Regions from separate parts of the Streptomyces chlorus genome, predicted to be linked through region 3. Evidence: riboswitches for the same ligand, from Rfam matches in the RefSeq annotation. Region 3 holds a riboswitch; each other region holds the start of a gene.
The links. A riboswitch is a leader RNA that binds a small molecule or an ion and turns the genes downstream of it on or off. The one in region 3 is predicted to bind cyclic di-AMP.
Positions count from the first base shown of each region.

Region 1: another riboswitch for cyclic di-AMP. It lies ahead of ACFPZI_RS05265 (transglycosylase SLT domain-containing protein); the one in region 3 lies ahead of ACFPZI_RS03015 (transglycosylase family protein).
Region 2: another riboswitch for cyclic di-AMP. It lies ahead of ACFPZI_RS30575 (M23 family metallopeptidase); the one in region 3 lies ahead of ACFPZI_RS03015 (transglycosylase family protein).

Region 1 is NZ_JBHSOA010000009.1:196,668-201,764, reverse strand. Features, by position in the region: gene ACFPZI_RS05275 (LolA family protein) at 1-501, opposite strand, end outside; gene ACFPZI_RS05270 (polyprenyl synthetase family protein) at 857-1,867, opposite strand; cyclic di-AMP (ydaO/yuaA leader) riboswitch at 2,561-2,725, shown strand; gene ACFPZI_RS05265 (transglycosylase SLT domain-containing protein) at 2,729-3,220, shown strand; gene ACFPZI_RS05260 (HAD family hydrolase) at 3,267-4,136, opposite strand; gene ACFPZI_RS05255 (GNAT family N-acetyltransferase) at 4,391-5,097, shown strand, end outside.
Region 2 is NZ_JBHSOA010000084.1:12,996-18,092, forward strand. Features, by position in the region: gene ACFPZI_RS30565 (MBL fold metallo-hydrolase) at 1-507, opposite strand, end outside; gene ACFPZI_RS30570 (SGNH/GDSL hydrolase family protein) at 769-1,554, opposite strand; gene ACFPZI_RS30575 (M23 family metallopeptidase) at 1,842-2,798, opposite strand; cyclic di-AMP (ydaO/yuaA leader) riboswitch at 2,801-2,965, opposite strand; gene ACFPZI_RS30580 (tyrosine-protein phosphatase) at 3,487-4,284, shown strand; gene ACFPZI_RS30585 (DUF6126 family protein) at 4,360-4,482, opposite strand; gene ACFPZI_RS30590 (helix-turn-helix domain-containing protein) at 4,479-5,097, opposite strand, start outside.
Region 3 is NZ_JBHSOA010000005.1:93,016-98,112, reverse strand. Features, by position in the region: gene ACFPZI_RS03025 (cytochrome P450 family protein) at 1-379, shown strand, start outside; gene ACFPZI_RS03020 (transglycosylase family protein) at 708-1,700, shown strand; cyclic di-AMP (ydaO/yuaA leader) riboswitch at 2,009-2,177, shown strand; gene ACFPZI_RS03015 (transglycosylase family protein) at 2,182-2,943, shown strand; gene eno (phosphopyruvate hydratase) at 3,287-4,576, shown strand; gene ACFPZI_RS03005 (FtsB family cell division protein) at 4,768-5,097, shown strand, end outside.

The sequences.
Region 1 (5,097 bases), on a different contig from region 3:
GTTGGACTCGCTGTCGTAGCCCCAGACGTCCTTGCCGTTGTGGATCAGGCTGTACTCGGAGGCGTTCCCGAGCAGCGACACCTTCTGCCGGTCGGGGCCGTCGGCCGCGATGCGCAGGGTGTGCGTGCCGGAGGCCAGCTCGGTGAGCTTGGCCGTCGGGTCGGCGGAGGAACCGCCGCCCTCCCCCCGGCCCATGGCGCCGGAGGCCAGGCTGCTCTCCAGGCCGCCGAGGTCCGGCAGCCCGAGGTCAGTGGTGATCTTCACGGTGCCGGACAGCTGCTCGACATCCGACTGGGCGATCTTCTCGATCAGCTGCGCGGCGGTGATCTTCGGCAGGTCCGGGTCGCCGGAGTCGGCGATCGCGGGGACGAGCCCGATGGTCGCGGCCGCCACTCCCATCACCGTGACCGGGACGATGTACCGCGTCGCCCTTCTCCGGCCCGCGCCCGGCTCGCCGGCCTCACGAGCGGTCGTCGTGTCGTCGGATTCGTACGGTGCCATGTGTGCCCTACCTCCGTGGTCGGCGGCGGCCTGCGTCTCGTGTCGCTCGCACCAGTCACACCCTGAGCCGCCATTCTCACCCGAATCGGTGAGGAGTGGTGATGTCCGTCGTGTTCCATCTGACCAAACCCGGCGGGCAGATGCGTCAGACCCCGGACGCAACTCCGTGTACTGCTGCGGTATGACACGAGGCGCTGTTTTGCCCCCCGACCAGTAGGGGTCGGAGGGCGCTGCCGTGAGGGCCGGTGAGGGCCGGTGAGGGCCGGTGAGGGCCGGTGAGGGTCCGGGCGAACGCCGAAGGGGCGGCAGGCGGAGGGCCACGGGCGGCGGGCGGCGGCGTGGGACGGGAGGCGGGTCAGCCGGCCCGGTGCACCACCGCGTCGCACAGCTCGACCAGGGCCGTCCTCGACTCGCACTCCGGCAACGGAGCCAGCGCCGAGCGCGCCTCTTGCGCATAGCGCACGGTGTCCCGGCGGGCCTGCTCCAGCGCGGGGTGGGCGCGCAGCAGCCGCAGCGCCTCGGCGTGCCGGGCGTTGTCGCTGAGGTCGGAGTCGAGCAACTCGCACAGGGCGATGTCCTCGGCCAGCCCCAGCCGGGCCGCCCGCTCGCGCAGCCGCAGCACGGGCAGCGTCGGGATGCCCTCACGCAGGTCGGTGCCAGGGGTCTTGCCGGACTCGTGGGAGTCGGAGGCGATGTCCAGGACGTCGTCGGCGAGCTGGAAGGCCACCCCGAGTCGCTCGCCGTACTGGGTCAGCACGTCCACGACCGTGTCGTCCGCGCCGGACATCATGGCGCCGAACCGGCAGGCGACGGCGACCAGCGAGCCGGTCTTGCCGCCGAGGACGTCCAGGTAGTGGTCGACCGGGTCCCGGCCGTCCTGCGGCCCCGCGGTCTCCAGGATCTGACCGGTGACCAGCCGCTCGAACGCCTCGGCCTGCACCCGTACGGCCTCCGGTCCGAGATCGGCCAGGATGTGCGACGCGCGCGCGAACAGGAAGTCGCCGGTGAGGACCGCGACGGAGTTGCCCCAGCGGGTGTTGGCGCTGGGCACCCCGCGCCGTACGGCGGCGTCGTCCATCACGTCGTCGTGGTACAGCGTGGCCAGGTGGGTCAGCTCCACGACCACGGCTGACGGCACGACGCCGGGAGTGTAGGGGTCGCCGAACTGGGCGGCGAGCATCACGAGCAGGGGCCGGAACCGCTTGCCACCGGCCCGCACCAGGTGCTGGGCGGCCTCGGTGATGAAGGGGACCTCACTCTTCGTGGCCTCGAGCAGCCCTTCTTCGACAGCCGTCATTCCGGCCTGGACATCGGCCTCCAGAGCCTGGTCCCGCACGCTCAGCCCGAACGGCCCGACGACGGTCACGAGGGGTCTCCTGTCTGCTGGTGTCCACTGGCTCTTAGACGTCTTGCAAAGTTTGTCGATAGGTCGCTGACATCACTCGAGTCAGCGTATCCGGTCATGTTTCGATCACCGCCAGCACCCACATTCCCCAGACTCACCTGCGCACGCGTGCACCGCGTCTCACGGCACCCTCCTATATCGGATCACAATCCGATCGTTTCTGATCAGTTGGCAATAAAGAATATTCCTCGCCTTTCAGGCACGACAGCCCACCCTCGGGACGCACCCGAACCACGATCCGACCCCAGCCCAGACCGCCGTCCGGGCCGCCGTCCGGGCCGCGCCCCGAACCGCATCCCGAACCGGGATCCGGCACGCGATCCGGCACGCAGACCATCCTGCCTGCCCAGGCGACCGATTTGCCGTAATTGCCAAGTAAATCCCCTCTGGTGGCAAATATGCCCACGCGATACGGCCAGTGAAGTACGTCACGCGCACCCCGGCACGCCCACCCCTCGCACACACCGGCGATTCCCCTTGCCCCGAGAGCGAGTTGACCCTTGGCAACCGCAAAGGGGCAAGCGCCCCAAACACCCCAATGCAAGATCAAGCAGCATGATCTGTGACGGTCGCACTTGTTCCCGACAAGTGCACTCGCATACGTTCCCGGCCTGTCGGGCGGACGCCGAATCCTGCCACCGCCCGCGCCACCCATCAATGAACTCACTCACGCACGGCAGGAGCGGGGGACCCAGGTAAGCCGCCGGACCGGTTCGCACCCGGAACGGCTCGGGGTGAAGCCATGCCCGCAGGGGCACGGCCGGGCACTCTCCCGCCCGAACCCGACAGCTCACCTCGCAGGCGTAGGAGAGGAACACAGACATGCCCGCATCCGGTCCGCCCCGCCGCTTCGGCCGCTCCCGCCTCGTCCGCTCCTTCGCCGTCGCCGGCGTCGCGGCGGTCGCCCTCCCGCTGTTCGGCGCCACCGCCGCCTCCGCCGCGCCCGCCGCTGCCGCGACGTCCGCCCCCGCCGCCGGCACCGTGACCGCGTACCCGGACAACCTCGACGGCTGGATCCGCGAGTCGCTGTCCGTCATGGCGCAGCACGGCATCCCCGGCAGCTACGACTCCATCCACCGCAACATCCTGCGCGAGTCGTCCGGCAACCCGCAGGCCATCAACCTGTGGGACTCCAACGCCGTGGCCGGCACCCCGTCGAAGGGCCTGCTCCAGGTCATCGACCCGACCTTCCAGGCGTACCACGTGCCCGGCACGGCCTTCGACCCGTTCGACCCGGTCGCGAACATCGCGGCGGCCTGCAACTACGCGGCGGACCGCTACGGCTCCATCGACAACGTCTTCGGCGCCTACTGAGACACCCGGGCCCATCGGGACGCCGGGACACCGGCGGCACCGCGGCCTACCGGGACACCCTCCCGGACCTGGGGCGAGGCAGCACGTGTGGGGGCACGTACGCCTCCGCTCCGCCGAACAACCGCTCGAGGACGACGGCCACGCCGTCGTCCTCGTTCGACGTGGTGACCTCGTCGGCCACCGCCGTGAGTTCGGGGTGCGCGTTGGCCATGGCGACCCCGTGGGCCGCCCAGTCGAACATCGGGATGTCGTTGGGCATGTCGCCGAAGGCGATGGTCCGCTCGGGTTCCAGCCCCAGGTGCTCGGCGGCCAGCGCGAGACCGGTCGCCTTGGTGACACCGCGCGGCTGGAGTTCCACGGTGCCCGGACCCGACATGGTGACCGTGGCCAGCGAGCCGACCGCCGAACGGGCCGTCGCCGCCAATTCGTCGTCGGTCAGGTGGGGATGGCGCAGCAGCACCTTGCTGATCGGCCGGACCCACAGATCGTCCCGCCGTTCGACCCGCACGGCGGGCAGCGTCGGGTGCGGCATCAGATAGCCCGGCTCGATCAGGGTGAGCCCGTCCACCCCGTCCTGGTCGACCGCGGCATACAGCTCCCCGACCTCGGCCTCGATCTTGCCGAGCGCGGTCTCCGCCAGTTCCCGGTCCAGGGTGACCGACCACAGCATCCGGTCCGTGCCGGCGTCGTACACCTGCGCGCCCTGTCCGCACACCGCGAGCCCGGTGGCCCCCAGGTCGTCCAGGAGCGGCCGCACTCCGGGCGCCGGGCGCCCCGTCACCACGAGATGCCGGACACCGGCCCGCGCCGCCAGCGCCAGTGCGGCGAGGGAGCGGTCGGAGAGGGTGTCGTCGCCGCGCAGCAGCGTCCCGTCCAGGTCGGTGGCGATGAGCGAGCAATCGGTGGGTGCGGCCATGATCAGAGAATACGGACACCGCGCCCGCCCGACTCACCGCGCCCGAACTCACCCCGCCCGTCCCGCTCCGCCCGGCTCACCTCACCCGGCTCGCTCCGCCCGGGGCACCACGCCCGGGGTGCCGTCCGCGGCCTCTGCACCACTTGGCAACAACATGCTCCGCTACCTACCGCCCTCGTGGTCTTGGGCGGTACCTTCACAAGTGTCCAGGGGGGACTTGATCGGGGGGTCAGGTGAGCAGTGGACGCACGCGTGTGCTGAGGCTCGAGGAGCTCGGCGAGGGAGAGCGGGAACGGTGGCGTGAGCTGCGCGCCGCGACGGAGGCACCGCGCAGCCCTTTCATGGAACCGGAGTTCGCCACCGCCGTGTCCAGGGTGCGGCCGCGGGCCCGGGTCGCGGTGCTGTACGAGGGGGCGTCCACCGAGCCGGCCGGCTTCCTGCCGTACGAGCGGGGCGCGTTGGGGCAGGGCCGGGCGATCGGGCTCGGCGTCTCGGACTGCCAGGGCGCCGTCCTGAGTCCGGGTCTCGCGCTGGAGACCGGTGAACTGCTGCACGCCTGCTCGGTGTCGAGCTTCGCCTTCGACAACCTGGAGGCGGACCAAGCCCTGTTCGTCCCGCACGCGGCCAAGGAGCACGCCACCTTCGTCATCGACGTGGAGAAGGGCTACGAGACCTACGAGTCCGTACTGCGCGCCCAGTCTCCGAAGTTCCTGAAGACCACCCTGGCCAAGGAGCGCCGGCTCGGCCGCCAGGCCGGACCTGTGCGGTTCGTGTTCGACGAACGCGACCCGGCCGCGCTCCGCGCGCTCATCGGGTGGAAGTCGGCGCAGTACCGCAGGACCGGGCGCCGCGACCGGTTCGCGCAGGAGTGGATCACCCTGCTCGTGGGCCGCCTGGCCGGGACCCGGGCTCCGGAGTGCACGGGCACGCTGTCCGTCCTGTACGCCGGGGACCGTCCCGT
Region 2 (5,097 bases), on a different contig from region 3:
CTTGATGGTGGGCAGGTCCAGGTGGTCGTAGTGGTCGTGCGAGATCACGACGACGTCGACCGGGCCGAGCGCGGCCAGCGGCAGGGGTGCCGGGTGCAGCCGCTTCGGACCGGCGAAGGGGAACGGGGAGCAGCGCTCGCCCCACACGGGGTCGAACAGCACCCGCCGCCCGTCGATCTCCACGAGCACACTGGAGTGGCCCATCCAGGTCAGGCGCAGTCCGGAGGCAGGCGGGCGGGCCAGGTCGGCGAGGGTGGTGGCGTGCACCGGCAGGGTGCCGTGCGGGGCACGGCGGGACCGGGTGTCCTTGTCGAAGTAGGTCTTCGCCAGGTCCCGGGACGAGCCCGGGGGCCGGAGCCGGGTGGGGCCTTTGGGGTTCTGGAACACGCCGTCCCGGTAGTGCGGGGACCTGCGGATGCGCGCCATGCGCTCACCGGTGGGGTCCGCGCCGAAGGCCGCGGGCCGTAGCGCACGGAGCCCGGAGCTCTGGGAACGGGTACCGGCCACAATGCCTCCAAGTGGAGTCGGTCAGACATTCCATTATGTGTGGCCGGTCCGGCCCCGGGACGCCTCACCGACCGGAAAGCGCCCCGGGGCCGCGCACGTCGTCCACCGCCCCGGCACCTGACCGGTGTGACGGCGTGACCAGGGTGCGGTTGAGCGTGGCGGCGGCGCTCGGGGTGAGCACCGCACGCGTACTCCCTCACTTCTCGACGAAGGAAAAGCTGGTGGCCGCCGCCTCCCCCACTCCCGCCCTCGCGCCCCGCGTCATGCCACCGAGGCGATGCGCTCCTTGATGTCGTCCGGGGACAGCATGCCCTTCGCCGTCACGTGGTCCCCCGACGACTCCCCGCGCAGCCTGCGCCCCATCCACGGCACCAGGTACTCGCGTGCCCAGTGGACATTGTCCCGCCGGACGTCGAGGCTGCCGCGCGGCGGCAGCGGGGGCCATGCCTGCTCCGGGTCTGCCGGGGTGTCCAGGCCGAGGGCCTGTCCCGCGCGGAGCGCCACGCGTGTGTGCCCCTCGGGCGACAGGTGCAGCCGGTCGGTGTCCCAGGCCCTGCGGTCCTGGATGCTCCTGAGGGACCAGAGGTCGAGCACCGGACAGCCGTACCGGTCGGCGACGGCCCGCACATGTCCGTTGTAAGTGGCGATCTTGCCACGCAGATGCCTGAGCAGGGGCACACCACGGGTGTCGAACCCGGTCGTCACCAGAACTGTGCCGGAGACCGCCGCGAGCGTGGCGATCGCCCGCTCGAAACGCTCGGCCACTTCGTCCGGATCGCTGCCGGGGCGCAGGATGTCGTTGCCGCCCGCACAGAACGAAACCAGTGCGGGGGCCAATTCGACGGCCCGCGGAAGCTGGTCGGCCATGATCTGGTCGAGCAGTTTTCCGCGCACCGCGAGATTTGCGTACCGGAAGTCGCCTTCGGGACGCCGGTCGGCGAGAAGTATCGCGAATCGGTCGGCCCAGCCGACGAACGCCCCGTCGGGGCCGGGGTCGCCGACGCCCTCGGTGAAGCTGTCCCCCACCGCCACGTACGACCCGATCACTGCCTTGCTGTCTTTCTTCGAATCGTCTGCCACAACCGGACATGATTCACCTTCGAATGTGACCTACGCGACCGTAGGAAGGCATTGACGGGCGGTGAGATAAGCCACTCGCAAAGCATTGGCCAATCCGGAATAGCCCTCCGGGCGGGGACGTTGACCGGCGAGCGACGTGACGCACGGAACACCCCCGGCGCTCCCAGCACTCCCTCGCTACGGGCGCACCGAAGGCCGGACCCCGGGATCGGGGTCCGGCCTTCGGTGGCGCGTCAGGCAGGTTGCCTCGGGGGTCAGCCGATGGAGACGCCCTTGCCGCGGAGGTAGGAGACCGGGTCCACGTCCGAGCCGTAGTTCGGCGTGGTGCGGATCTCGAAGTGCAGGTGCGGGCCGGTCGAGTTGCCGGTGGAGCCCGAGAGGCCGACCTGCTGGCCGCCGCTCACGGTCTGGCCGGCGGAGACGGACAGCGAGGACAGGTGGGCGTACTGGGCGTAGTGGCCGTCGTTCAGCTTGATGACGACCTGGTTGCCGTACGAGCCGGCCCAGCCGGCGGAGACGACGGTGCCCGCGCCCACGGCCTTCAGGGAGGTGCCGGTCGGAACGGCGAAGTCGACACCGGTGTGGTAGCCGCTGGACCACATGCTGCCGGCCACCTTGTAGGCGGTGCCGAAGCCGCCGCCGGGCACCGGCGAGCTGTAACCGGAGGCGGTCGCGACCTGGTTCGCGGTGGTCGAGCCGGAGGAGGACTTCGGCGCGGACTGCTCGGGGGCCGCCCCGGCCGTCGACGGCTTCGCCGCGGAGGACGGAGCGGATGAAGAGGACCTCTCGGGAGAAGAGGACTTCTTCTGTGCGCTGGTCGCGGTGGCCTTGCCGTCGACCGAGAGTTTCAGACCGGGGTGGATGAGCGACGGGTCGCCGCCCACGGCCTCGCGGTTGTCGGAGTAGAGCTGCTTCCAGCCGCCGTCGACGTTCTCGGACTCGGCGATCTTCGCCAGGTAGTCGCCGCCCTTCACGATGTACGTGCGGGCGTCGCCGTTCTTGTTGTCGTCGGCCTGCACGCCGTCAGACGTCTTACCGGCGACGGAATACGACTGGACGGCCTTTTCCGGTGCGGCCTGCGGAGTGGCGGCGTTCGCTCCGGTGGCGCCGAGAAGCGGCAGGGCGAGTACGGCGCCACCGGTTCCGGCGACGGCGATGGAACGGGTGAAACGAAAAGCGCTGGGACGGCGGTGCTTACCCTTTGCGGGCATGACGAATTCCTCTCCGGCGCCTACGAGGTGAGCTGTCGGGTGCGGACTGGAGATGCCCGGCCGCGCCGAAAGCGCGACTTAACCCCAAGCCGTTCCGGAGACCGGAACAGGCAGTCGTACCTGTGGGTCCCCCGCTCCTGCCATATACGGGTCAGAGTGTGAAGGTTCCGGACAGCGGCAGGATTAGGCGTCCGTCCGGATTGATGGCGAACGTAGGCGACCGAGAAGCAAAGGGACAAGCGCGATCTTCCGAGCGAAGGCGCTTTTTCGTGATCCATTGACCTGAAAATCGTCACCCAGAGTCGCACCGGGATTTCGGCACCCCCCGAATCCCCTTGCGAAATATCGGAATTACGTGAACATGGCGACAGCACATCGTCACCTCTATGACGATGCTCACCACCCCATTCCCATCTCCCCTTCTATCGGGGCACGTTATGGCGAAACGCCCTAAAGGGGCAGAACGCACCAATAGGGAAATATTGGATGATTCGGCCGGGTCGGTCCGGGGGCCCGGCACGGGTCCGTCCGCGCCGGGGACTCCACACCGGCGGCTCCACCGGGACAGCCCCGTCTCCACTCCGACGGCCCCGTCGCCAACTCATTGCCCCTGCCGGGCATGTCGTATCGTCGGGTGACACCCGCCGACGCCGACGCGCCGGCGGCGCAGAGTGGGAGAGGGGCCCCCGTGACGCAGCAGATCCCGTCGACCGAACCCGAGCTCACCGGAGTGCGCAATTTCCGTGATGTGGGCGGCCTGCCGACCGTCGACGGCCGCCGAGTGCGACACGGGGTGCTGTTCCGCAGCGGCCATCTCGCACACGCCACCGAGGAGGACGCCGCCTTCCTGTCCTCCCTGGGACTGCACACCGTCTTCGACTTCCGCAACGCAGCCGACCACAAGCTGGACGGGCGGGACATCGAACTGCCCGGCGTGCGCAATGTGAATCTGCCGCTGAGCGACCCGGCCGACGGCGCCACGTTCTGGAGGATGGTCCGCGACGGGGACCTGGACCAGCTCCGCTCGATCCTCGCCGGCGACAAGGGGGCGGAGCGGATGATCGCCTCGTACCGCATGACGGTGAGGCAACGCACCGCCGAGCACTCCCGGGTGCTGATCTCGCTCGCCGAGGAGTGTGTGCCCGCGCTGATGCACTGCGCGGCGGGCAAGGACCGCGCGGGCCTGTCGGTGGCGGTGACGCTGCTCGCGCTGGGCGTGGAACGGGACGCGATCTTCGACGACTATCTGAAGTCCAGCGCCGCGCACCGCCGCTACAAGGTGCGCCGCAGCGGCACCTCCGCCTCGGCCTACTCCCCCGAGGTCATGGAGCTGCTCGACCCTCTGTTCGACGCCCGCGCCGAGTATCTGTCGGCCGCGCTGGAGACGATCGAGGAGACCTGGGGCGGCGTGGACCCCTACCTCGAGCAGGCGCTCGGGCTCACCCCCGAGAACCGGGAGCGGCTGCGCGAGCGCATGCTGGACTGAGCGATCCCCCGGTCGAGCAGGTGCTCGACCGGGGGATCACGGGATCGCTCGGCTCCTGCTGTGTTCGACCGGGGGCTACTGCTTCGCGCCCAGCTCGAACAGCAGATAGATGAAGCCCGCGAAGAGGTGCCCCACCACCACGTAGACGAACAGCCTCACCCACAGGGCGCGGGGAAACTTCTCCTCCATGTCTTTCATGACACATCTCCTTGGGTGGGGCCCAGGCACAGGGCGGCCGTGGGACTCTGCAGCAGGGTATGGACGAACAGCAGCTCGACCCCGTCGGGGTCCTCGGCGGCGATACGGTGCGGGGTCAGCGAGTCGAAGTGCGCGCTGTCGCCCGGGGCGAGGCGGTGCAGGGCGTCCCCGAGGCGCAGCCGCAGCCGCCCCTTGAGGATGTACAGCCACTCCTCGCCCGGGTGGACCCGCACGATGTCGCCCTGGGCCCCATACGGGACCTGGACCCGCAGGGCCTGCATCCCGCGCCCGGGGGAACCGGCCTGCCAATACGTCCAGCCGCCCGCGGAGGTCGGCTCCATGTCGCCGACGCGCGTCACCGCCTCACGGGCGGCGGTCGTCTCACCGAGCAGTTCGGAAACCGTCGTACCGTAGATGCGGGCGAGGGAGAGCAGCATCGGCAGCGAGGGCTGGCGCTGTCCGGTCTCCAGCCGGGAGAGATGGGCGGGCGACAGTCCCGCGTCGCGGGCGGCGGCCTCCAGTGTCAGGGAGGCCCGGCGCCGGAGGGCGCGCAGCTGCGGGGCGACCGCGGGAAGCGCGGCGGCCGGTTCGACCGACGGCTCGGCCTCGGGGGAG
Region 3 (5,097 bases):
CTACGACGGGCCCGTGGAGCTGGCCACCTGGCGGTTCGCCACCGAGGCGCTCACCCTCGGCGGGCAGCACATCTCGGCCGGTGACCCGGTCCTCGTCGTCCTGGCCGCCGCGGACCGCGATCCGGAGCGGTTCGCCGACCCCGACGCGCTCGACCTCGCACGGCGCGACAACCAGCATCTGGGGTACGGCCACGGCATCCACTACTGCCTCGGCGCCCCACTGGCCCGCCTGGAGGGCCAGACCGCGCTCGCCACGCTGCTGACCCGTCTGCCGGACCTTGAACTCGCGGCGGACCCGGCCGAACTGCGCTGGCGCGGCGGCCTCATCATGCGCGGACTGCGCACACTGCCGGTGCGATTCACCCCGCCACCGAAGTGATTTCGCCCATGAGGGGAAGCGCTCGACGTCCTCCGAAATGCCCCGGAAGGTCTTCGAACCGGCCCCCGGGCAGCCCTCGAAATGCCCGTCGGCCACCGTGCAGGTGACCGTCAGGCCCCCTTCGGACACGGTCTGTCGAGCCTTGGTAGGAGCGAGGTAAAGGTGACGCTCACTCAGCTCTGTGATCTTAGTGTGATCTGCGCGGCATTAACTTGTGACAGACGTTCGACTGCGGATACGTTCACCCATCAAGCACGGCACCTCGCTTTCACAGCAGCGCAGTTCGAACCGCCGTGCGAGTAACTGTTGTCCTGCGAAAGGTCTCCGCATGCTCTCCGGCAATGGTCGTCACCGCCGCCCCCGCCAGGCTCCGGCTCTTCTCGTCGCGGCCGGAGTGACCGGCTCGGCCATCGCGATTCCCCTTCTCGGGGCCGGCGCGGCCAGCGCGGCCGACGGCTCGACCTGGGACCGGGTCGCCGAGTGCGAGTCCGGCGGCTCCTGGAGCCAGAACTCCGGCAACGGCTACTACGGCGGTCTGCAACTGACCCAGGAGGCCTGGGAGAAGTACGGCGGCCTCGACTACGCGACCAGCGCCGACCAGGCCAGCCGGGGCCAGCAGATAGCGGTGGCCGAGAAGATCCTCGCCGACCAGGGTGTCGGCGCGTGGAGAGCCTGTGGGCTGCTGGGGGGACTGAACCAGGAATCGTCCGTGCCCGGCGTGGACACCGGCGTGGACACCGGCGTGGAGGACGGCTCGTCGGCCAAGCCCGGTTCCGAAAGGACCGCCACCCCGTCGCCGTCGCAGTCCTCCGACTCCTCGGCGGACGCGGAGGACGCCACGGAGGGCAAGGCGAAGGGGAAGGAGGGGAAAGAGGGGGAGAAGGGTGGATCGGCCGGCCCCAGTGCTTCCTCCTCCGCTTCCCCCTCTCCTTCGGCCTCGGCCAAGGGTGAGGAATCGGACAAGTCCGAGCAGAAGGTCGACGCTTCGGCCTCGGCTGGCGGCGAGGACTCCGGCGGCGGCCGTCACCGCGGCGCCAACGCCGAGGAAGAGGTGCGTGAGGACCGTGACGCCGGATCCTCCGGCCGGCACGCTTCGCGCGGCGGTCTCGGCTTCACGCGCGGCCTTGGCAGTTCGTCCCCGTCGAGCGACTCCGGCGCGGGCTCCGGGAGCGGCTCCTCGGCCGCCTCCGACTCCCTTGCCCTCGGCGGCGGATGGCTCGCCCAGTACAGCGGAGGGGACGAGATCCTGGGCGCGGCCGCCTCGAACCTCATCCTTCCCGGTCAGACGCTTTCGTTCGGGTTCGAGTCGGACAACGGCTGACATCCGGGTGCCGGCTGGGCGTGCGGGCCTTTCCCGGCCGGGCGGCAGGGCTGAGCGGTAGCTGGGCACCGGTTGAGTGGTGACTGGGCGGCAGTTGGGTCGGCGTGCGAAAAAGCGTGTCGACGGGGCCAGTTGAGGTCATGATTCGCGAAGAATGTCTGATTTAAAGGCGATGAGAGATAGGTCTCAGAAGCCCTGATCGTCTTTGATAATCCGCCGAGCGCGTGTCTACGGTCAGGACCGCTCGCCATCGCGGGCCCCGGCTGCCGCCACGCCGAATCCTGCCAGTGGCAGCACGGGAACAGTCGTCGCGTCATGCGCCGTAGGCAGGAGCGGGGGACCCAAGGTAGGCGCCAAATCCGGTGGAGAAAGCCGGATGTGGCTTGGGGTGAAGCCGCGTCCCGTGAGGGACGCGGCCGGGCAACTCAACCGGCCCGAACCCGACAGCTCACCTCGTAGGCGTCGGTGAGGGGATCCATTCATGCTGTTTTCCGGCAAGGGCAAGCACCGTCGTCCGTCCAAGGCCACCCGTGTCATCGCCGTCGCCGGCGTCACCGGTGTCGCTGTCGCCGCCCCGCTGATGGCGGCCGGCAACGCTTCCGCCGCCACCGCCTCCGAGTGGGACGCCGTCGCCCAGTGCGAGTCCGGCGGCAACTGGTCGATCAATACCGGCAACGGCTACTACGGCGGTCTGCAGTTCTCCGCCTCCACCTGGGCCGGCTACGGCGGCACGGCGCACGCCGGCACCGCCGACCAGGCCAGCAAGGCCCAGCAGATCCAGATCGCCGAGAAGGTCCTCGCCGGCCAGGGCAAGGGTGCCTGGCCGGTCTGCGGCACGGGCCTGTCCAACGCGGCCTACACCGGTGGCGGTTCCGCCGAGGGCTCGGGCAACCAGAGCTCCGGCAACCAGGACAGCGGCTCCTCGCAGAAGTCCCAGAAGCAGGAGTCCCCGAAGCAGAAGTCCCAGGAGCGGAGCGCCGAGGCCGCTCCCGAGCGTTCCGCCGAGCAGAAGGCCTCCCGCTCCGACGAGCGTCCGGCCGCCAAGAAGACCGTCACCACCCCGACCGGCGAGAAGGTCGAGAAGGGTGACGGTGAGTACAAGGTCGTCAAGGGCGACACCCTCAGCTCGATCGCCTCGGAGCACGACGTCAAGGGCGGCTGGGGCAAGCTGTTCAAGCTGAACGACGAGATCGTCGAGGATGCCGACCTCATTTACCCGGGCCAGCAGCTGCACCTGAAGTAAGGCCGCAGTCGCAGGTCCTGGCCCCGTCCCCACGGGTGCCTGCCCCGCCCCGGCGCGTGTCCCCCGTACGCGCCGGGGCGGGGCTTTTCCGTGTTCGACGCCGGATCCGGTTCGTGCGCGGTGCCGGACCCGGACCCGGTCTCCGGTCTCCGGTCTCCCGGTTTTCCGGTTTTCCGTCTCCCGGTTTTCCGATACCGCCTTTGTTCCGTTCGGAAACAATTTACTCTCGGTTCTGTCCGTGAAGCGGCCGACCGGATGGCCGATCGCCCCGAGCCGGATAGGCTCGGGTCCGCAGGGCCCCGTGGCCCCGCTGAACCACGTCACATCCATGAAGGAGATGCTCGTGCCGTCCATCGACGTCGTCGTAGCCCGGGAAATCCTGGACTCCCGAGGTAACCCCACGGTCGAGGTCGAGGTCGGCCTCGACGACGGCAGCACGGGTCGTGCCGCCGTCCCGTCCGGCGCCTCCACCGGCGCCTTCGAGGCCATCGAACTCCGTGACGGCGACCCCGACCGTTACCAGGGCAAGGGTGTCGAGAAGGCCGTCCTGGCCGTCATCGAGCAGATCGGCCCGGAGCTCGTCGGCTACGACGCCACCGAGCAGCGCCTGATCGACCAGGCGATGTTCGACCTGGACGCCACCGACAACAAGGGCTCCCTCGGCGCCAACGCCATCCTCGGCGTCTCCCTGGCCGTCGCCCACGCCGCCTCCGAGGCCAGCGACCTGCCCCTCTTCCGCTACCTGGGCGGCCCCAACGCGCACCTGCTGCCGGTGCCGATGATGAACATCCTCAACGGCGGTTCGCACGCGGACTCCAATGTGGACATCCAGGAGTTCATGATCGCCCCGATCGGCGCGGAGTCCTTCTCCGAGGCCTTGCGCTGGGGCGCCGAGATCTACCACACGCTGAAGAAGGTACTGAAGAGCAAGGGCCTGGCCACCGGCCTCGGCGACGAGGGCGGTTTCGCCCCGAACCTCGGCTCCAACCGTGAGGCCCTCGACCTCATCCTCGAGGCCGTCAAGGAAGCCGGTTACACCCCCGGCGAGCAGATCGCCCTCGCGCTCGACGTCGCCGCCTCCGAGTTCTACAAGGACGGCACGTACGTCTTCGAGGGCAAGGAGCGCTCCGCCGCCGAGATGACGGAGTACTACGCCGAGCTGGTCGAGGCGTACCCGCTGGTCTCCATCGAGGACCCGCTGTTCGAGGACGACTGGGACGGCTGGAAGATCCTCACCGACAAGCTCGGCGACAAGGTCCAGATCGTCGGCGACGACCTGTTCGTCACCAACCCGGAGCGCCTGGCCCGCGGCATCGAGGAGGGCGCGGCCAACGCCCTGCTGGTCAAGGTGAACCAGATCGGTTCGCTGACCGAGACCCTGGACGCCGTCGAGCTGGCCCAGCGCAACGGCTTCAAGTGCATGATGTCGCACCGCTCCGGTGAGACGGAGGACGTCACCATCGCCGACCTGGCCGTCGCCACCAACTGCGGCCAGATCAAGACCGGTGCCCCGGCCCGCTCCGAGCGCGTCGCCAAGTACAACCAGCTGCTGCGTATCGAGGAGATCCTCGACGACGCCGCGGTGTACGCGGGCCGCAGCGCCTTCCCGCGGTTTCGCTCTGCGAACCAGTAGGTACGGCGCTCTGCGAACCAGTAGGTACGGCGCTCTGCGAACCAGTAGGTACAGCGAGGGCTGACCCGCTGACCCGTACAGGGTGACGGCCCGGGTCGTTTCCCGGCCAGTAGTCCCTACGTCCCCGGACGCGGTCCCGTACCGTGTCCGGGGACGTACGCGCGTATGACAGGGGAACGGGAGGCGGGGGCATGGCCGTGAAGGACCGGGATCGGTTCTCCACCGCGACCAGGATCCGGCTGATCGGCGAGCAGACCGCCGCCCGGGTCTACCGCTCGCAGACCAAGCGCCAGGCCCGCCGCTCCCGGCTGACCGGCCGGGCCGCGCTGCTCGCCCTGGTGGTCTGCTCGCTGATCGTGGCCCTCGCCTATCCCATGCGGCAGTACGTGTCCCAGCGTGCCGACATCGCCGACCTCCAGCTGGAGAAGGACCAGGCCCGCCAGCGGGTCGAACAGTTGCGCGACATCAAGGCGCGCTGGCAGGACGACGCCTACGCCGAGCAGCAGGTCCGCGCGCGGCTG